3 regions of the Streptomyces sp. NPDC020965 genome follow, and region 3 is predicted to be linked to each of the others. Evidence: riboswitches for the same ligand, from Rfam matches in the RefSeq annotation. Region 3 holds a riboswitch; each other region holds the start of a gene.
The links. Region 3 has a riboswitch for cyclic di-AMP ahead of ACH4S7_RS13850 (M23 family metallopeptidase). Riboswitches for the same ligand answer to the same signal wherever they lie in the genome.
Positions count from the first base shown of each region.

Region 1: linked by a shared signal. The riboswitch ahead of ACH4S7_RS15270 (transglycosylase SLT domain-containing protein) and the one ahead of ACH4S7_RS13850 (M23 family metallopeptidase) in region 3 are both predicted to bind cyclic di-AMP.
Region 2: linked by a shared signal. The riboswitch ahead of ACH4S7_RS14665 (peptidoglycan DD-metalloendopeptidase family protein) and the one ahead of ACH4S7_RS13850 (M23 family metallopeptidase) in region 3 are both predicted to bind cyclic di-AMP.

Region 1 covers NZ_JBIRRE010000004.1:336,795-343,795, reverse strand. Annotated here, with positions in the region: gene ACH4S7_RS15285 (transcriptional regulator) at 1-241, shown strand, start outside; gene ACH4S7_RS15280 (M28 family metallopeptidase) at 339-1,856, shown strand; gene ACH4S7_RS15275 (MarR family winged helix-turn-helix transcriptional regulator) at 1,984-2,514, shown strand; gene ACH4S7_RS15270 (transglycosylase SLT domain-containing protein) at 2,605-3,351, opposite strand; cyclic di-AMP (ydaO/yuaA leader) riboswitch at 3,356-3,542, opposite strand; gene ACH4S7_RS15265 (homoserine O-acetyltransferase) at 3,959-5,119, opposite strand; gene ACH4S7_RS15260 (bifunctional o-acetylhomoserine/o-acetylserine sulfhydrylase) at 5,116-6,471, opposite strand; gene ACH4S7_RS15255 (beta-class carbonic anhydrase) at 6,583-7,001, opposite strand, start outside.
Region 2 covers NZ_JBIRRE010000004.1:192,620-199,620, reverse strand. Annotated here, with positions in the region: gene ACH4S7_RS14685 (aspartate aminotransferase family protein) at 1-700, shown strand, start outside; gene ACH4S7_RS14680 (helix-turn-helix domain-containing protein) at 789-1,412, shown strand; gene ACH4S7_RS14675 (DUF6126 family protein) at 1,447-1,632, shown strand; gene ACH4S7_RS14670 (tyrosine-protein phosphatase) at 1,748-2,560, opposite strand; cyclic di-AMP (ydaO/yuaA leader) riboswitch at 3,095-3,254, shown strand; gene ACH4S7_RS14665 (peptidoglycan DD-metalloendopeptidase family protein) at 3,259-4,218, shown strand; gene ACH4S7_RS14660 (SGNH/GDSL hydrolase family protein) at 4,472-5,272, shown strand; gene ACH4S7_RS14655 (alpha/beta fold hydrolase) at 5,303-6,079, opposite strand; gene ACH4S7_RS14650 (TetR/AcrR family transcriptional regulator) at 6,260-6,880, opposite strand.
Region 3 covers NZ_JBIRRE010000003.1:772,197-779,197, reverse strand. Annotated here, with positions in the region: gene trmB (tRNA (guanosine(46)-N7)-methyltransferase TrmB) at 1-824, shown strand, start outside; gene ACH4S7_RS13855 (PrsW family intramembrane metalloprotease) at 1,006-2,415, shown strand; gene ACH4S7_RS13850 (M23 family metallopeptidase) at 2,698-3,693, opposite strand; cyclic di-AMP (ydaO/yuaA leader) riboswitch at 3,705-3,861, opposite strand; gene ACH4S7_RS13845 (PP2C family protein-serine/threonine phosphatase) at 4,071-5,372, opposite strand; tRNA gene ACH4S7_RS13840 (tRNA-Met) at 5,587-5,660, opposite strand; gene ACH4S7_RS13835 (MerR family transcriptional regulator) at 5,782-6,531, opposite strand; gene ACH4S7_RS13830 (RNA polymerase sigma factor) at 6,626-7,001, opposite strand, start outside.

The DNA.
Region 1 (7,001 bases), on a different contig from region 3:
GCACTGGATGCGGGCGACCGGGGCGGCGGCCGTCCACCACGACGGGGCGGTCCGGCCGCTGCACCACCCCGATCCGCGGTGGGGTCGCGCCGAGTGCCGGATCGTGGACGAGACCCCGGCGACCCTGGAGGACCGGGGGTACACCCGGATGACCCTGGTGCTGCGCGAACACCGCAGCGCGGGCACCACTCCGAACGCGCCGCGCGGCAAGTCCCACCTGCGGGCCGTCTCCGGGAGCTGAGCCCCGACCTGTCCAGGCCCCCGACCCACCACCGGAACCGGGCGCCGCGGCCGGGGGCGCTCTTGTCACGCCCCGGACCCGGCCGCACGATGACGGCATGTCGCAGACCCCACAGAACAGCGATGTCCCCCTTCCCGTTCCGCCCCCCACCGGAACCGGACGCAGAGCCGTCATCGCCGCCACCGGCACCGCCGTCCTCGGCACCGCGCTGACCGGAGCCGCCGCCGCCCCCGTCGCCGCGTCCGCGCCCGCCTCCGCCGCCATCGGGGCCACCGCCCGCACCGCCGTCACCGCCCGTAGCGCCGGCCGCGGAAGGCACCGTCCCCCCGCCACCGCCCAGCGCCCCACCCGGGAGCTGCGGGCCCTGCTGGCGGAGATCGACCGCGACCGAGTCGAGGCGACCGTCCGCACCCTCGCCTCCTTCGGCACCCGACATACCCTGTCGAGCCAGGACGACCCCCGGCGCGGCATCGGCGCCGCCCGGGACTGGATATACGGCGAACTGAAGCGGTACGCGGCCGTCAGCGGCGGCCGGATGACCGTCCAGCTCCAGAGCTTCATCCAGGAGGCGGGCCCCCGGATCCCCGTCCCGACCCGGATCACCAATGTCGTGGCGACGCTGCGCGGATCGACCGACCCCGACCGGGTCTATCTCGTCTCCGGCCACTACGACTCGCGCGCGAGCGACCCCATGGACGCCGTCAGCGACGCGCCCGGTGCCGACGACGACGCGTCCGGCGTCGCCGTCGCCCTCGAACTCGCCCGGGTGACCGCCGGACGCCGTCCCGCCGCGACCCTGGTCTTCGCGGCCGTGGCCGGCGAGGAACAGGGCCTGTACGGGGCGGCCCACCTGGCGCGCGCCCACCGGGAGGCGGGGACCGACCTCCAGGGCATGTTCACCGACGACATCGTCGGCAGCCCCACCGCCGACGACGGCACCCGCGACCCGTACTCCGTGCGGCTCTTCGCCGAGGGCGTGCCCACCTCCGAGACCGCCGCCGAGGCCGCCGTCCGCCGCTCGGTCGGCGGCGAGAACGACTCGCCCTCCCGGCAGCTCGCCCGCTTCGTCCGCGATGTGGCCGACAACGACGCCACCGGAATGCGGGTGCGGATCGTCCACCGCCGCGACCGCTATCTGCGCGGCGGCGACCACATCCCGTTCCTCGAACGCGGCTTCCCCGCGGCCCGTTTCACCGAGCCGGCCGAGGACTTCGCCCACCAGCACCAGGACGTCCGTACGGTGGACGGCAAGCAGTACGGGGACCTCCCCGAGTTCTGCGACTTCGATTACATTGCCCGGGTGGCCAAGGTCAACGCCGCCGCCCTGTGGACACTGGCACAGGCCCCCGGCACCCCCCGCGAGGTCGGCATCGTCACCAGCGGGCTGACCAACGCCACCGAACTGGTCTGGCAGCGTGGCCGGGAGAGCGATCTGGCTGGGTACGAGATCGTCTGGCGGGAGACCACCGACGCCGAATGGACCCATATCGTCCGGGTCGGGGACACCACCCGCCACACCGTGGACCTCTCCAAGGACAATGTCTTCTTCGGCTTACGGGCCGTGAACCGGGCCGGTCTCCGCAGCCCCGTCGCCTTCCCCGCGCCCCGGCGCTGACTCGGCCGCGCCCCCCCGGGGGGACCCCCGCGGCACGGGAATTCAGCCATGTGCCACGGGCCGACACGGCGGGAGAATCCGCCCGGACGGCGATGATCGGGCGGGGGCGACGCGGAGGACGTGACCTATGGCGAGCGACGGCGACCGCGATATCGAGATCGCGACCTGGGTCGGCGGTGCGACCGAGACCGACCGTGAGGGACTGGCGAGCGCGCTCGACGCGGAGCTGCGCGCCCTGGTCTCCCGGACCGTGCTCTTCCATCAGGCGGTCGCGGACCGGCTGAGGATGAGCGTTCTCGATCTGAGCTGTCTGGGCGCCCTGGTCCGGCGGGGGGCCATGAGCGCGGGCGAGCTGGCCGGCGAGAACGGCGTCACCACCGGCGCGATCACCGGTGTGGTCGACCGGCTGGAGGCGGGCGGCTATGTCCGGCGCGCGAAGGACCCGCTGGACCGCCGACGGGTCGTGGTCACTCTGCTGCCCCAGGCGGAGGACCGGATCGGCCCGCTCTTCGAGGGCCTCACCCGGTCGCTGGGGCGGCTCTGCGAGAAGTACGGCGAGGACGAACTCCGGACCGTCGTGGAGTTCCTCCGGGCCGCCGCCCCGGTCACCCGGGAGGAGACCTTGCGGCTCAGGGCCGCGGGCCGCACCGGGGCATGATGCACGGGTGCCGGCCGGGGGCGCTCCGAGGCGCACCCGACCGGCGTGTTCACTCCCGCGAGGGGTGCCGGGGTCGTCGGTGCCGGGGTGTCAGTAGGGACCGAAGACGTTGTCGATCGAGCCGTACCGGTCGGCCGCGTAGTTGCACGCGGCGGTGATGTTGGCGACCGGGTCGAAGCTGTCCAGCGAGGTGCCGGGCACGTGGTACGCCTCGAAGGTGGGGTCGATGACCTGGAGCAGGCCCTTGGACGGAGTGCCGGCCGCCGCGTTGGAGTCCCAGTTGTTGATCGCCTGCGGGTCGCCCGACGACTCGCGCATGATGTTCCGGTGGATCCCCTCGTAGCTGCCGGGGATGCCGTGCTCGGCCAGGACGGCCAGGGATTCCTTGATCCAGCCGTCGAGGTCGTCGGTGTAGGCGGCCTCCGGCGCACTCGCAGGGGCGGCTTCGGCCGCGGGCTCGGCGGCGGGTTCGGTAGCGGCGGCGGGTTCGGCGGCTTCCGTGGTGGCGTCCGCCTCGCTCGCGCCGGTGCTCTCCGGAGCCCAGCCGATGGCCAGCGTCAGCCCGGGGCGGAGCACCCCGGGATCGTCACCGAGCGCCTCGCGATTGGCCTCGTACAGCCACTGCCAGCCGCCGTCGATCCCGTGCTGCTCCGCGATCGACGCGAGGGTGTCACCGGCGACCACGGAGTGGGTCGCCGACGCCGTGGCCGGGGCCGCATGGGCGGTGGTGGCGCCCCAGACTGGCAGGGCGAGTACCGCACCTCCCACTCCCAGGGCCATGATCCTCTTGCCGAAAGAACTGTTTTTGGCGCGGCGGTGCTTACCGTGTGCAGGCATGGTGAATTCCTCTCCGTCGCCTGCGAGGTGAGCTGTCGGATTCGGACTGGAGATGTCCGGCCGCACCGCGATGGCGCGACTTAACCCCAAGCCGTTCGCTGATGGAACGGCGCTTACCTGGTTCCCCCGCTCCTGCCGTGGATGAGTGGGTTCGAGTGCTGGACGGTGGCAGGATTCGGCGGTCCGTCCAGATTTGAGGAGACCGTAGACGAGCGGTCCGTGCGGAACAAGGCGCGAATTTTGATACGCGTCGATTTGGATCAACGTCGAATCGTAGAACTCCGCACTTTCGCTGTTCGTCGAAATGCCCAACTAACTTTCAGGAAAGGGGGATGCGTCATCCGGGAATGATCGAAATGACGAGGAGGAGTGACTCCCGTCACGAATGCTCTTGTTATCCGATGGAAATGATCCGCCGGATGATTTCATGAATGAAATGGGGAATTGCCCGTAAGGGGGAGTTCACGACTTATGGGACCTTGTGCACCTTTTGGGTGGCGCGGGCCGCGCCGAAGCCCCGAGCCCTGAGCGCGGGGCCCCAGGCGCGGACCTGGGGCCGGGGCCGACGGGTGGCCCCCGGGGCCCCCGCCCACGGTCCGTCGCCGTACTACCCTCCGACCAGCTCCGCCACGAGCGCCGCGACCTGCTCCGTCTCGATGAGGAACCCGTCGTGCCCGTACGGGGACTCCACCACCCGCACCCGGTCGGCGCCGGGAATGCCCGCCGCGAGCCGCCGCTGCTGCGCCAGGGGATAGAGACGGTCGGAGTCGACCCCGGCCACCAGCGTCCGGGCGCCGACCCGACGCAACGCGGCCGTCGTGCCGCCCCGGCCCCGACCGATGTCATGGCCGTTCATCGCCTCGGTCAGCACCACATAGCTGCCCGCGTCGAAACGCCGCACCAGCTTGGCCGCATGGTGGTCGAGATAGGACTCCACCTGATAACGACCACCGCGCCACGGGTCCTCCGACCCCTGGGGTGCGCGCCGGAAGCGGGTGTCGAGTTCGGCCTCGCTGCGGTACGTCACATGGGCGAGCCGCCGGGCCAGCCCCAACCCCTCGTGCGGCCCCCGCCCGGGGCCGGCGTCGTGGTAGTCACCGCCGCGCCAGTTCGGATCCGTCCGGATGGCCCGGAGCTGTATCCCGGACCAGGCGATCTGCTCCGCGCTGGCGGCGGCGGTGCTGGCGAGCAGCAGCAGCGCGTCGACCCGCGCCGGGCTGCTCACCGCCCACTCCAGCGCCCGCATCCCGCCCATCGAGCCGCCGACCACCAGCGCCCAGCGCTCGATACCGAGCAGATCGGCGAGTGCGGCCTCGGCCGCCGTCTGGTCCCGGGTGGTCAGATAGGGGAAGGCGCCGCCCCACCGCTGTCCCTCGGTCCGGTACGAGGAGGGGCCGGTGGTGCCCTGGCAGCCGCCGAGCACATTGGGCGCGACCACGAACCAGCGGTCGGTGTCCAGCGCCCGGCCGGGGCCGATCAGCCCGTCCCACCAGCCGGGGGTGGGATGTCCGGGCCCCGGAGGACCGGTGACATGGCTGTCACCGGTCAGGGCGTGCAGGACGAGGACGGCGTTGGAGCCGTCCGCCGCCGGGCGCCCCCAGGTCTCGTACGCCATCCGTACGCCCGGGAGTTCGCCGCCCGCCTCCAGCGGCAGCGGTTCGCGCAGCTCGACCCACCGGCGCCCGCCCGCCGGGTCGCCCTCCTGCCACGCGCCGGTGGCGGGCGGCAGGAGGGCGGAGCGCCGGGCGGCTTCGGTCGGGGCGTTCAGGAGGCGCCCTTGGCCGCGCGGAAACCGGCGTCGAGATCGGCCTTGAGGTCGACGACGTTCTCGATGCCGACCGAGAGCCGGACCAGGCCGGGGGAGGTGCCGGTGGCGGCGAGCTGCTCGGGGTCGAGTTGGCTGTGCGTGGTGGAGGCCGGATGGATGATCAGGCTGCGGACGTCGCCGATGTTGGCCAGGTGGCTGAACAGCTCGACGCCGTCGACGAACCGCTTGCCCGCCTCCACCCCGTCCCGCAGCTCGAAGGCGAGGACGGCGCCCGCCCCGCGGGGCAGATAGCGGCGCGCGGCCTCGTGCCAGCGGTTCCCGGGCAGCCCGGGGTAGTGGACGGCGGCGACCTCGTCGCGCTGTTCCAGCCATTCGGCGAGGGCGAGCGCGTTGGCGGAGTGCCGTTCGATGCGCAGGCTGAGCGTCTCGATGCCCTGGAGCAGCAGGAAGGCGGAGTGGGGCGCGATGGCTGGGCCGATGTCCCGGAGCAGTTGGACCCGGAGCTTGATGGCGAAGGCGCTCGGGCCGAGGTCGGGCCAGTAGCGGAGGCCGTGGTAGCTGGGGTCGGGCTCGGAGAAGTCGGGGAACCGTTCGGAGTGCGCGCCGAAGTCGAAGGTGCCGCCGTCCACGACGACACCGGCGACGGTGGTCCCGTGTCCGCCGAGGAACTTGGTCGCCGAGTGGACGACGATGTCGGCGCCGTGCTCGATGGGCCGCAGCAGATACGGGGTGGGCACGGTGTTGTCCACGATCAGCGGGACGCCGGCGGCGTGCGCGGTGTCCGCGACCCCCCGTACGTCGAGGACGTTGCCGCGCGGATTGCCGAGTGTCTCGGCGAACAGCGCCTTGGTGTTGGGGCGGATGGCGTCGCGCCACGCGTCCAGGTCGTCGGGGTCGTCGACGAACGACACCTCGATGCCGAACTTGGGCAGGGTGTGACGGAAGAGGTTGTACGTCCCGCCGTACAGGGAAGTGCTGGAGACGAGATGGTCACCGGCGCTGGCGAGGGTCAGGATGGCCAGGGTCTCGGCCGCCTGGCCGGAGGAGAGCGCGACCGCCGCCACACCGCCCTCCAGCGCGGCCACCCGCTGCTCGAAGGCGTCCTGGGTGGGGTTGTGGATCCGGGTGTAGATGTTTCCCGGCTCCGCGAGCGAGAAGAGGTCGGCGGCGTGCTGGGTGTCCCGGAAGACGAATGACGTGGTCTGGTAGATCGGCACCGCCCGCGCACCGGTGGTCGGGTCGGGCGCGGTGCCCGCGTGGACCTGCTGGGTCTCGAAGGACCAGCCCTCCCGGGGGGCGGTGGGTTCGTCCGGGGTGTGACCCGCCGTGACCGAGTCGATGGGCTGGCTCATATGCGCTTCCTTCGGATGAGGGTACGGGCGTTGGGTGGTGGAGGTGGGTGGGCTCGTCCCGGGCGGCGGTGAGGGCTCAGCTCTCCCGTCGGCCTCCCGGACCGGAGGGGGTCACTTCACTTCGTTGAGGCGACCGGTCGCGACGTCGAAGACGAATCCGCGAATGGATCCGGTGTGCGGGACATGCGGATTGGCCCGGATGCGGCGGATGGATTGACGGACGTCTTCGTCCAACTCCGGGAATGCCTCCGGGGCCCATGACGGACGAATTCCCGTCTCGTCTTCGATCTGTCGTTTGAATTCGTCGTCGGTGAAGGTGAGCATTCCGCAGTCCGTGTGATGGATGAGGGCGATGCGCGTGGTGCCGAGGAGACGCTGACTGATGGTCAGGGAACGGATCACGTCCTCCGAGACGACACCGCCCGCGTTCCGGATGACATGGGCGTCGCCCTCCCTGAGCCCGAGGATCGAGAAGATGTCCAACCGGGCGTCCATGCAGGCGACGACCGCCAGCCGGCGGGCCGGGGGGA
Region 2 (7,001 bases), on a different contig from region 3:
CGGTGCGCTGCTGATCGCCGACGAGGTGCAGACCGGCCTGGGCCGGACCGGTGACTTCTACGCCTACCAGCACGACGACGGCGTCGAACCCGACCTCGTCTGTGTGGCGAAGGCGCTCTCCGGCGGTTACGTACCGGTCGGCGCGACCCTCGGCAAGGACTGGATCTTCAAGAAGGTCTACTCGTCCATGGACCGGGTCCTGGTGCATTCGGCGAGCTTCGGCTCGAACGCCCAGGCGATGGCGGCGGGACTCGCGGTGTTGTCGGTGATCGAGGACGAGGGGATCGTCGCCAACGCCCGGGTGACCGGTGACCTGCTGCGCACCCGGCTGGCCGAGTTGGTGGACCGCTATGAGTTCCTGGCGGCGGTGCGCGGCCGGGGGCTGATGATCGGCATCGAGTTCGGGCGCCCCGAGTCCCTCGTACTCCGGGGCCGCTGGACCATGCTCCAGGCCGCCCGAAAGGGGCTCTTCGCGCAGATGGTCGTGGTGCCGCTGCTGCGCAAACACCGGATCCTCACCCAGGTCTCCGGTGACGAGCTGGAAGTGATCAAGCTGATCCCGCCGCTGACGATCGGCGAGCGGGAGGTGGACCGCTTCCTCACGGCCTTCACCGCGGTCATGGACGACGCCCATGCCGGGGGCGGGCTGATGTGGGACTTCGGAAAGACACTGATCAAGCAGGCGGTGTTGCAGCGCTGACCCGCCCCCGCGGAGTACCCGACCGGCGTTTTTTGCCTCTGAGGTAAAGAAATTTGCCTCAGAGGCAGTTTCCTGGCGCAATGGAGTCATGCACAGTCCTCCCGGAGGTCACCCTCCGGACCCGACCGCCGCCACCGGCGAACCGGCCACGGACCTTCCCGACGTGGCCCCCCGGCTGCGCGAGCTGCGCCGCCGCCGCGGCCTCACCCTGGAGGCCGCCGCCCAGCGCGCCGGACTCTCGCCCGCGCATCTGTCCCGGCTGGAGACCGGCCGCCGACAGCCGTCGCTGCCCATGCTCCTCAGTCTCGCCAGAATCTACGGTACGGCAATCGGCGAGCTGCTCGGCGAGGTGTCGGCGGAGCGCGACCCGATCGTCCGGGCCGGCCGCCGGGAGCCCGCGGCAGCCGACGGCTGGACGTATCACCAGGTGGGCGCCCCTGGCCGGGCCATGCAGGCGCTCCGGCTCGTCGTCCCTTACGGCGCGCAGGGCGATCTGGTACGGGTCCATCCCGGCGAGGAGTGGATCCATGTCCTCGACGGCCGGGTGCGGCTCACCCTCGGCGAGGCCGTGCACGAACTCGGCCCCGGGGACAGCGCGCACTTCGACTCGCTCACCCCCCACCGCATCGCGGCCGCCACCCGCGACGGCGCCGAGATGCTCTTCGTCCACACCCTGCTCCAGAGCCCCGACCTCCATCCGCACCACAGCTGACGCCGGTCCGCCGGTACGAGAAGAGAGGCCCGCCATGTCCGAGAGCCCCGCACCCCAGAACCCCGCCGCGCCCGAGAGCCCCGCGGTCTCCTCGAAGGCCGCCGCCAAAGAGGAGGGGAAGTTCCCCCGGGGTCTGGTGATCCGCCTCTTCGCCTACCTGATCGCGGGCCATGTGTTCGCCGGGTTCCTCTATCTCCTCTTCGAGATGGGCGCCAAGTAACCCAGGGTCGACCGGCGCCCACCCGTCGCGAGCCTCCCGTGGAATTCGCGAACCCTCCGTGAATTCGCGAACCTCCGTGAATTCGCGAACCCTCCGTGAAGGGGGACGGACGCGGTCACGCCCCGTCGAGCAGTCGCTCCCGCAGCCGCGCCCGGGTCTCGGGGGAGACCCCCAGCCCGTCCGTCAGATAGCGCTCGGTGGTGCCCCAGGTCTGCTCGATCGCATCGAAGGCGGCGTTCAGATAAGCGGCGCGCGCGTCGAAGAGCGGGTTCAGCAGCTCCATCACCTCCGCCGACATCCCGGCCGGCGAGTTGTCCCGGCGACGCACCAGATAACGCCGGTGCGGCTCGTTGGACTTGAGGTAGTCCGCCTCGATCGCCTCCCGCTCCACCCCGACCGCGAGCAGGGACACCGCTATCGAGAGCCCGGCGCGGTCCTTGCCCGCCGCGCAGTGCATGAGTGCCGGGACGCTGTCCTCGGCGAGCGCGTGCAGCACCCGGCTGTGCTCCCCGGTGCGCCCGGTGATCATCGTCCGGTACGACTCCGCCATCCGGTCCGCCGCCCTGCCGTCCGCCAGGATCGACCGGAGCTGGTCGAGATCGCCCTCGCGCACCATCAGCCAGAAGTCGGCGCCGTCGGCCGGGTCGCTGAGGGGCAGATTCAGATTCCGCACCCCGGGCAGGTCGATATCGGGACCCTCCAGCCGCATATCGGCCGAGTTCCGGAAGTCGAAGACCGTGCGCAGCCCCAGTGTGGCGAGGAACGCGGCATCGCTCGCGGTCGCGTTGGCGAGGTGACCGCTGCGGTAGAGGGCTCCGTACCGCACCTGCCGGCCGTCCACGGTCGGCAGTCCGCCCACGTCTCGGAAGTTGCGAACCCCGGTCAGCTCGGGTTCGGTCGACGGGACCCGCGGCAGCTGCTGTGTCACAAAGGCTCCTGGAGGTCACTGCCGGCGCGGCTCGCCGACGATGGCGTGTTCCCGACGATACGACACCGCCGTGCCCGGTCCCCGGCCTGTGCGGTCACCCGGTCCTCGGCACGGGTCGGCCAGCGGCCAGCGGCTACCGGGCGGGGGCGGCGGCGCCGGGCCACCCGCGGGGTCGGCACCTCATCCGGCCGGGGGTACCGGACCCCCGGATCCCTCACCCCGCCGCCACTAAGAGCCACATTCTGCACTTCTGACCGAATTGGTCGTTTAAGGGTAACGTGCCCCATCTATAGGGGAGATGGGGCCTCGCTCGTGAGCAGGATCATATTCGTGACGTTCCGTGCCGCCGGACGCGCGGCCGATATCGACGCGGGGTGGGTAGTTGGCCTTTCCGGTTCCACGGAGGGTGACCGGAAATTCCGGTCCGCCGGTGAATCGATCTTGACAGTGAAAGCGGAGTGGCTTGTTCAGGTCTGTGGCGCTCGTCTACGGTCACGGCAATCCGGGCGGACCGCCTCATCCTGCCGCCGACCGGAACCCCATTCGCATATCCACGCATGGCAGGAGCGGGGGACCCAGTCAGTACGCCGATCCGGGCATCCGGACGGCTTGGGGTGAAGTCGCGCAGTCGCGCGGCCGGGCATCTCCAGCCCGAACCCGACAGCTCACCTCGCAGGCGTCGGAGAGGAAGCAACGCCATGCCCGGAAAGGGTAAGCACCGCCGTACCAGGACCAGCCCCCTCACCCGCGGATTCGTCGCCGCGGGTACCGGTGGCGCCGCCATCGCCCTGCCACTGCTGGGCGCGGCCGGCGCCCACGCGGCGGAGCGGCCGGCCTCCGCCACCGCGCAGGTGACCAAGGCCCCCGCCGCCGCCCCGGTGGCGGAGAAGGCGGCGGAGAAGTCCGCAGCCGTCTACCGGGTGGTCGCCGGTGACCATCTGTCCAAGATCGCCGACGAGCAGCGGGTCGACGGTGGCTGGCAGCGGCTCTACGAGGACAACCGCAAGGTCGTCGGCGGGGACCCCGCGCTGATCCACCCGGGCGTCGAACTCGCCATCGCCAAGGCGACCGGCGGTGCGGTGCCGTCGCAGCGGACGGAGGCCACCCCGGAGCCCGCGTCCCGGTCCGCCGCCCCGGCGACTCCGGAGGTCGAGCCCGCCCCGGCCGCGGCGGCCCCCGCCGAGAGCGACGGCGCGAGCCAGACCGCGTCGGACACCGCGGAGACACCGGCCGCCCCCGCCGCCGCCGGTTCCGGTTACACCACCCCGCTCGAATCCGGTGGTGTCACCACCTCCTACCGCGCCTCCGGCGCCATGTGGTCCAGCGGCTACCACACCGGTGTCGACTTCGCGGCGGCCACCGGCACCACCGTCCGGTCCGTCGGCCCGGGCAGTGTCGTCTCCGCGGGCTGGAGCGGTTCCTACGGCAACGAGGTCGTCATCCAGCACACCGACGGCACCTACTCCCAGTACGCCCACCTCTCCTCCCTCGCCGTGTCGGCCGGGCAGAGCGTGACCGGCGGACAGCAGATCGGCCTCTCCGGCTCCACCGGCAACTCCAGCGGCCCGCACCTGCACTTCGAGATCCGCACCGGTCCCGACTACGGCTCGGACATCGACCCGGTGGCGTACCTGCGCCAGCACGGTGTCTCCCTCTGAACCGACGGCATCACCGCTGCCCCCCAGCGGAGGGCACCGGATGAACGGTCCGCGTCACACCTGACCCCGCGCGAGCCCGCCAGCCCCGCCCGTATCGGGTGAATCCCCGAATCCCCGTGTGCCGCCCCGGTGGTACGCGGGGATTCTGGCGTATTCCCACCCACCGGAATCGGACCCGGTGGTAAAGATCACCCCCCGTCAACCCCTCCTTACGGTCGCGTAGGTCACATCCGCGAGGTCAGGATGAGTTCTCGTGGCACAAGACGTGAGAACTTCGAGAGCAGGGACGCCCGGCGGAATCGGGTCGTACGCGGCGATCGGTGACAGCTTCACCGAAGGCGTCGGCGACCCCGGCCCCGCCGGGACGTACCTGGGCTGGGCGGACCGTTTCGCGGTCCTGCTCGCCGACCGCGCGCCGGAACACCCCTTCCGCTACGCCAATCTGGCGGTACGGGGCCGACTGCTCGACCAGATCGTCGCGGAGCAGGTGCCGAGGGCCCGGGAACTCGCCCCTGACCTGGTGACGTTCTGCGCCGGGGGCAACGACATCATTCGACCGGGCAGCGACCCCGACGCCGTGGCCGAGCGCTTCGAGCGGGCGGTGGCCGATCTGACCAACGCCGTCGGCACGGTCATGGTGACCACCGGATTCGACACCCGAGGCGTCCCGGTCCTGCGCCACCTGCGCGGCAGGATAGCCACGTACAGCGCACATGTGCGGTCCATCGCCGACCGGTACGACTGCCCCGTACTCGACCTGTGGTCGCTCAGATCGGTCCAGGACCGCCGGGCCTGGGACCGCGACCGGCTGCATCTCTCCCCGGAGGGGCACACCCGGGTCGCGCTCCGTGCCGCGCAGGTGCTGGGGATCGACGTGCCGGCCGACCCGGATCAGCCCTGGCCCCCGCTACCGCCGCGCGGCACCCTTGAGGTGCGGCGCGACGACATCCACTGGGCGCGTGAGCATCTGGTGCCCTGGTTCGGGCGCCGGCTGCGCGGCCAGAGCTCCGGTGACCATGTGGCGGCGAAACGTCCCGACCTGCTGCCCCTGTGACAGCGCCCCCGGTGCCGTCACAGGGCCCGCTCAGCTACGCGGTTCGCCGCCGCAGTGCGCCAGTACGGTGTCGGCGATCAGCTCGGGGACCCGCAGTGGCTGGAGATGATCGACGCCGGCCAGCCGGATGAGACGACAGCCGGGGATGCGCGCGGCCACGTCCTCGTTACAGGTGATCATCGTCGCCCGGTCCAGCTCCCCCAGCATCAGTACGGTCGGCGTGTCCAGCTCGCCGAGCCGGTCGAAGACAGGTGGGTCCGACTGCTCGAACTCCTCCTCGGTGAGCCAGGCCGGCGCGGCGGACCGCAACTGCGCCACGGCGGCGTCGTCCGCACCGGCGGCCGCCCATTCGCGCAGCCCGAACGCGGCCAGCCCCGGCACGTCGCCCGCCTCGGTCAGCGCCTCGTACTCCGCGTCGACCTCCGGTTCGTCGGGCCAGGGATAGCCGCCGACGCCGGGACAGAGCAGCACCATCGAGGCCACCCGCTCCGGGTCGGCCAGCGCGAGCCCCAGCGCCGCGCCGCCGCCCATGCTGCAGCCGACCAGGGCCACCCGCCGCAGGGCGAAGTGATCGAGCACGGCCACCAGATCGCCGAGCAGTGAGTAGGGCGCGACCGGCGCCGGGGACCGCCCGTAGCCGCGCACGTCGTAGCGGATCACGCGATGGCGCTTCGCGAGCAGGGGGAGGACCGGGTCCCAGATCCGGGAGTCCCCGACGCCCGGATGCAGGAGTACCAGCGGGGGGCCGTCGCCACCGGTGTCGTCCGCCCATATCTCGCCACCGTTGACCGGCACTGTGATGTTCATCCGCTGATCTTGCGGTGCCGGGCCGCCCCGCGCCAATGGTTTGCCGTTCAGCCTTGCCGTGACCCGCGAATTCCCCTCCGGAGGGCCGTACGGGGTACGTGCCGTGCGCCAGGTCCCGGGAGGAGACTCCGCTCGCCCCCGGCCGGTACGGGCGTGCGGGGCTCACTGTTGCGCGGGGGGTCAGCGAACGGCCGCCGCGAAGGCCGCGCGCTCCAGACCCAGTTCCCTGGCGAGCGCCTCGTCGGTCCACTCCAGCATGGCGGTGCGGGAGAGTGAACCCGCGTACGACGTCATCTGTACGGCGAGCCCGTCGAGGAACGCGGTGAGCCGCCAGGCCGCCGCCCGGGGGTCGGGACACGGGAACTCGCCCGCCGCCGCCCCCTCCGCGATCACCTCGGCCAGCGCGGCCTTCCACCGCTGGTCGAGATCGCGGGCGACCGCCCGTAGCGCCGGCTCGCGCAGTGCCGCCGCCCAGCCCTCGATCCACAGCCGCCAGCCCTTCGCGCTGCCCGTCGGCGCGTACCAGCGGACGGCCGCCCGCAGCCTGCGCAGGGCGGAGGTGCGGCGGTCCAACAGCTTGCGCAGATGGGCGAGATCGGCATCGGCGGCGTGGGCGAACGCGGCGGCGACCAGCTTCTCCTTGGTCGAGAAGTGGTACAGGACAAGGGCATTGCTCACGCCGAGCGACGCGGCGACATCGGCGATCCGCACGGCCGCGACACCGCGGAGCTGGATCTGCTCGACCGCGGCGCCGAGAAGCTCTTCGCGACGTTCTGCCACGCTCAACCGGACTCTGGCCACGGCCTCACCCTACACATCCGATCTTCGCCGGAACGATGGCCCGGCTGCCACACCGGCGGCGGGTGACCGGTACCGGTGGCGGGCACGGGACGTCAGCGAACGACCCCTCCGCACCGGTCCC
Region 3 (7,001 bases):
CGAACAGCGAACCCATCCGTGACCGAAGCGCGCCGCGCTTCCCCGGAGGGCCCGTCGCCGACCCCGCCGGATCGCATCATGAACGGCGGATCCGCAGCTTCCAGCCACGCCGCAGCCGGGTCACGACCGGCCAGGAGGACGCGCTGAAGCGGCTCTGGCCCGTCTGGGGCTTCGAGATCGACGGACACGGCGTCCTCGATCTGGAGGAGATGTTCGACGGGCTGCCCGTCGTGCTGGAGATCGGTTTCGGGATGGGCGAGGCCACGGCCCAGATGGGGGCCGACTCCCCCGGCACCGGCATCCTCGCCGTCGATGTGCACACCCCGGGGCAGGGCAATCTGCTCGGTCTCGCGGAGCGGAACGGCCTGTCCAACATCCGGGTGGCCAACGGTGACGCGATCATCCTCCTTCGCGAGATGCTCCCGCCCCGCTCCCTGGAGGGTCTCCGGGTCTACTTCCCCGACCCCTGGCCGAAGAAGCGGCACCACAAGCGGCGGCTGATCCAGCCCGAGTTCCTCACGCTCGCCGCCCGCTGTCTGAAGCCCGGCGCGGTGCTGCACTGCGCCACCGACTGGGAGCCGTACGCGGAGCAGATGCTGGAGGTGTTGTCGGCGCATCCGGAGTTCGAGAACACCCGGGACGACGGCGGTTTCGCCCCGCGTCCCGCTTTCCGGCCGCTGACCCGGTTCGAGGGCCAGGGTCTCGACAAGGGTCACCGGGTGAACGACCTGCTGTTCCGTCGGGTGGCCCGGGACGCACCGCTCGACCAGCACGAGCACGACCAGCAGGAGCAGGACCCGCAGGAGCAGGACCCGCAGGGATAGGACCGGCAGGGGCCAAAACAGGACCGGACTGACCAGGACCGGACTAACCAGGACGGACAGGTCAGGGCCGGATGGGTCAGGGCCGGATGGGTCAGGGCCCCCAGGGCCAACGGCCCCGGGGGAAGTCGACGGCCCGGTAATGGCGTCGCCGGTTGTCAGTGGGCGTCGTTAGGGTCATGAGGTGTCCGAGCCGGTCCCGCAGCACCCCGTCCAGAGCCACCAAGGCGCCCAGGAGGCCCCCGCCGACCCCGCCCACCCCGCGCGGCCTCCCCAGCCCCAGCACCATGCCCACCCCGCCGTCCCGGCGTTCCACCAGCAGCCGCGGTTCGACGCCGTGCCCGAGCGGGCGCGCTGGCGCTACAAACCCCGTCGCGCCTTCCGCCTCTGGCACAGCAAGGCGATCCGCGCCGGCATCCTGATCACGGTCCTCGCCCTCTGCGCGCTGGTCATCCTCGCCCTCGTCCGCGCGCAGACCGGCACCGAGGGATTCCTCGTCGGCCTCGGGCTCGCCACCCTGCCCGTCCCCCTCCTCCTCGCCGCCTTCCGCTGGCTGGACCGGGTCGAGCCCAGCCCCTGGCGGAATCATCTCTTCGCCTTCGCCTGGGGCGCGTTCGCCGCCGCGCTGGTGGCGATCCTGGCCAACTCCTTCGCGACCCGCTGGATCGCCACGGCGACCGCCGACCCGGCCGGCGCGGACACCCTCGGCTCCACGGTCGTCGCCCCGATCGTCGAGGAGAGCGCGAAGGCAGCGGCGATCGTGCTGATCTTCTTCTTCCGGCGGCGGGACTTCACCGGGATCGTGGACGGAGTCGTGATCGCCGGCTTCACCGCCACCGGTTTCGCCTTCACCGAGAACATCCTCTATCTGGGCACCGCCTTCGGCGAGGACCAGGACCTGGGCTTCTCGGGGCTCCCGTCGGTGACCGCCGCGACGTTCTTCGTGCGGATCGTCATGTCACCGTTCGCCCATCCCCTGTTCACCGTCTTCACCGGCATCGGCTTCGGGATCGCGGCACTGGCCGGGCGGCACCAGCGGATCCGCCGGATCGCGCTGCCGCTGCTCGGTCTCGTCCTGGCCATGGGGGTGCACGCACTGTGGAACGGCTCCGCGTCGTTCTTCGGGCCCTGGGGGTTCTATGTGGTGTACGCGGCGTTCATGCTTCCCGTCTTCGCCCTGCTGACCTGGCTGACGATCTGGACCCGACAGCGCGAGCTGCGTACGATATCCACCGAACTGCCCGCCTATGCCATGGCCGGCTGGCTGACCGCCGCGGCTCCGCAGGCGCTCTCCTCGATGAAGGCCCGCACCCTCGCCAGGGACTTCGCCCGCCGTGCGCACGGCCCGGCGGCGGCGCACGCACTGCTGGAGTATCAACGGTTCGCAACATCGCTGGCGTTTCTGCGCCACCGCGCCCGGCGCGGTACGGCCGGCCCGGACTTCGTGGCGCGCGAACAGGAATTGCTGCACCACATGTGGCAGCGGAGGGAGCTGGCGGGACCGGCCCTGACGTACGCGGCGCGGGCGACGGGCCGGGTGTGGGTGCCGCCGCCGTACCGGGATTACGAGGGCTACAACCCCTACCGACGCTGACCCAGCGCCGAGCCGACGGGACCCTGCCGAAGCTGAGCCACCGGGCCGGCCGGCCGGGACCGCGGCACGAAAGAACCGGCGGCCCTGGCGTCGGGGGGTGTGCGCCAGGGCCGCCGGGGTACAGGGACATCACACGAACGACGCCGGTGGTGTGGGCGCCGGAGTGCGGCTTTCAGCGGTACGAATCTCGGTGACACGGCCGCTGGTGACACGCCGTTGGTGACACGACGGACGGTATCGCGGGCGGGCGCACAGAAAACCGTACGGGCGGACCGTACGGAATCAGGGGTTCAGGTTCTTGCTGCGCAGCCAGGCCATCGGGTTCATCGGCGATCCACCCGGGGTGAAGACCTCCATGTGCAGGTGGTCGCCGGACGAATTGCCCGTCGATCCGACCCGCCCGACATTCTCGCCCGTGGCCACCTTCTGGCCCGCACCCACGCTCATCGACGACAGGTGCGCGTACCAGATCTCGGTGCCGTCGTTCAGCTCCAGCACGACGCGGTAACCGTACGAGCCGGAGTAGCCGGCCGACTTGATGGTGCCGGAGCCGACCGCCTTGAGGGGGGTGCCCGCTGAGGCGGAGAAGTCGAGACCGGTGTGCTGGCCCGACGACCAACTGGACCCGGACTGACCGTAGGTGGCGGTGATCAGGTAGGAGGAGAGGGGCATCGTGTAGCTCTTCGCGAGCCGCTCGGCCTCGGCCTTCTTCGCGGCCTCCGCCTCGGCCTTCTTCTTCGCCTCCGCGGCGGCCTTGGCCTTCTCCTTGGCCTTCTTCTCCGCCTCCGCCTTGGCCTTGACCTCCGCGGCGCGCTCGGCGGCGGCTCTCGCTTCGGCGGCGGCCTGGGTCTGCTGCTGTTCGGCCTGAAGGAGGATCCGGGAACGCAGCGCCTCGCCGGTGCCGGACTGCTCGGCGCCGACCTCCTGGGTGGCGAGACCCATCGCGGCGAAGGATGCCTTCTCGTCCGCCTCGGCGGCCTTCGGCTCCTCCTCCGTGGACATAAATGCCCCGACATCGGGAAGAGATATGGAGACGGCGGGCTTGTTCTGAGCGGTGGCGATGCCACCGGCGCCGACCGCGGCGATCACACCGACGCCGAGGACCGTGGAGCTGCGGGCGAAGCCGCCGCGCTGCTTCATGACCCGCTGGCGGTGGCGCCCACGCACCGGGACGGTGTCCGCGGTGGGGTTCCACTCCCCGGTCGACCGCGCGGCTCCGTCTTCACTGAAGACGCCAGTCGTGGGGGGTGCTTCCGGGGCAGGACTGTTTGACGCCACTGAGGCGTGCTCCTTTCCTTCCTTCTCGCCTACCGGGTTAGCTGACGGGTTCGGAGCAGGAAGGTCTCCTACGGGTGTCGTCCGCCGCGAGTAACTCGACGGAAGACGCCCGATTCACCCCAATTGGTGGTTCCCCGGTTCCCTTGCGGAATTCGGCGCTCGCGCACGGCGCCGTCCTGACGACGGCTGGGCGACCGCGCTGCGTTATCGAACGTTAATAGACACGGGGACTATATTCCAAGCTGTTCCGGTTGATCATTAACACCTTCGGGTGGGTCTAACCGGGACACAAGCGGCCGGATTCGGGCGACTTGCTTACACCTCGGAGAACCTCACACTCTTGATGGTTCGTCAAATGTTATGCGGAGGGCTGCACTTCAACTACAGCGTGTTGCCTCCGCATGCGCCCCCGGGTCCGGCCCCTCCCGCCGCCGCGGGGCCTGCCCCGGCGCTCCTTCGACAGACACCTCGGGAGACACCTCAGGAGAGCCCTCGGGAGACACCTCGGGGGCCGATTCGGGGGACACCTCGGCAGCCGGCCCGGCGGCTGACTCGGCAGCCGGCCCCGGGGGACCCTCCGAGCCCTCCTCGGACGGCCTGGCCACGGCCAGCAGCGCCATATCGTCCGTCGCGCCCCCGCCCGTATGCCGCCGTACGTCCTCGACCAGGACGTCGAGCAGCTCCCCCGGCCCCGCGAAGGACCGCCCGATGAGCCACGCGGCCGGATCGTAGAAGACACCCCGGGCATCACGCGCCTCGGAGAGCCCGTCCGTGTAGAGCAGCAGAGTGGCCCCCGGGGGCAGCGGATACTCCTCCGCCCGGTCCGGCCAGGTCGCGATGTCCACCAGGCCCAGCGGCAGCGCGGGCGTGCTGGGGGCCAGCACCACGAGGGAACCGTCACCGAAGAGCAGCAGCGGTTCGGGGTGGCCGCGGTTCACCAGCCGTACGACACCCGCCCCGTGCGGGATCTCGGCGAGTACGGCGGTGGTGAACCCTTCCTCGGCGTCGAGGGTGTCCCGCCGCTGGGCCTCGCGGATCATCGACCGCTCCAGGCGCGCGGCGACGTCCACCAGTGACCGCTCCATCTCGGCGGCCTCCCGGAACGCCCCGATGGCCACCGCCACCGCCTCGACGGCCCCCAGTCCCTTTCCCCGTACGTCTCCGACGACCAGCCGCACCCCGTGGGAGGTGTCCTGGACGGCGAAGAGGTCGCCGCCGATGAACGCGTCCGCGATGGCCGCCTCGTACCGCGCGGCGATCCTGAGCCCGCCGATCCGCTCGGCGGGAGTGGGCAGCACGGCCCGCTGCGCGGTCTCCGCGATCACCCGGGCCGAGGCGAGCCGCTCGCTACTGCGCTGGATGACCCGGTTGATCAGCAGCGCGAGCCCGGAGACCGTGATCACGGTGACGGTCTCGGTGTACGACGTGGACGCGTACACCGTGTCCTTGTAGATATGGAGGCCGATCACGCCCAGGGTCGCCGCGATCCCGGTCAGCAGGGTGGTGAGCCAGGAGAAGAAGGGAGCGGCGATCAGCGGGGCCGCCGCGAACATCGGCGAGGCCGTGAACCCCTTGGGGGTCAGGGCGTCGAAGGCGACCGCGCCGACGATCATCAGAGCCGGCAGCATCCGGACGAAGCGGCGGGCGCCGTAGCCGTTGGGCTGGTCTCGCTGCGCCAAGACTGCCCTCCTGCCCGGTCCGGCGACGGCCACGGTCACGGCTTCCGCGCCCCCCTCATGCTGGCGGCACCGGCGCCGGGCGGCGAGCCACCGCGGTCCAACTGGGCGATACGGGGATGTGCGGGCCCCGCAACCGCGTGCAGACAGGACGGGCGGGGGTCCGGAAACGATCTGGGCCCGGCACTCGCAATGAGTGCCGGGCCCAGATCTTCAGTAGCGGGGACAGGATTTGAACCTGCGACCTCTGGGTTATGAGCCCAGCGAGCTACCGAGCTGCTCCACCCCGCGTCGTTAAACCCAACTCTACGCCATCCGGAGCATGGCCCGCGCCACTCCCGCCCCCATGGGCACCCGAGTGGCGCGGGTCACCGTCATCCATGGAAATTCATGACGCTACGGGGTCACTCGGCTACCCATCGCTCAATTCCCGCTCCCCGTAGCTCCGCATCGCGTCGCGGACGAACTCCGCCGTCCCCGCACCGTGCCGGTCGTACACCGCACGGAAGCGCTCATCGGCGACATACATCTCGCCCAGCCCGATGAAATGGCTCTTCGACGGCGCATCCATGACCGAAAGCCATGCGTACTGACGTCCGGCGATCCTCTGCACCTCGTCGCTGTCGGCGGCGGCACCCGCCGCCAGTGCGCGGGCGAAGTCCTCGGCGATGGCGGTCTGCTCCTGGTGGAACGCCTGCTTCCGCTCATCGCTCAGCGAACGCCACCACTGGTCGCTCCGCCGATAGGAGTCCCGCCCCCAGCGCTCGGTGACCTCCTGTTCATAGGTCGTGTGGTCAAAGCCGTCCAAGACTTCCTCGGCCATCAGTTCCTCTCCTCTCTCCGTCTTGTGGAGAGTGGTCCGCACCGAGGCGATCAGCCGCCCGACGCGTTCGCGTTCCTGTTCCAGGAGTCCCAGATGGGCCCGGAGCGCGGCGGCGGTGTCCCGCTGCCCTTCCAGCACCTCGGCGATGGCGGGCAGCCCGAGGCCCAGCTCGCGCAGCAGCAGGATCCGTTGCAGCCGGACCAGCGCCTCCGGGCCGTAGTAGCGGTAGCCGTTGCTCCCCACCCGGCTGGGTTCGAGGAGTCCCAGCTCTCCGTAATGCCGCAGTGTGCGGCTCGTCGTCCCGGCACGCCGGGCGATCTCCTGGATCGACCACTCCATGACCTGAACGCTAGAACTTGACGTTGCGTAAAGGTCAAGCCTGGGCCGATCGGCCGATCCGTACCGGTCCCGGACACCGGTCCCGGCCGGGGTGTCAGCGGGGCAGTCGGGCCGCGCGGGTCCGCAGGTACCGCGCCTCGGGCTCGCTGAGTGTGCCCCGCGCGGCGAGCCGGTAGGCATCCCGCGCGCCGTCCGTGTCCCCCGTCTGCTCCAGCAGGTGCGCGCGTACGGCGGCCAGCCGGTGGTGCCCGGCCAGCCGCTCCGCCAGTCCCGCGACCTCGGCGAGCCCGGCCTCGGGCCCGTACACCTTCGACACGGCCACGGCCCGGCCCAGCGCGGCCATCGGCTCGGGGGTCTGGCGGACGACGAGGTCGTACAGGGCCAGGATCTGTGGCCAGTCGGTGGCGTCCGCGGTCGCGGCCTCGTCGTGGAGGGCCGCGATGGCGGCCTGGAGCTGGTACGGGCCGGCC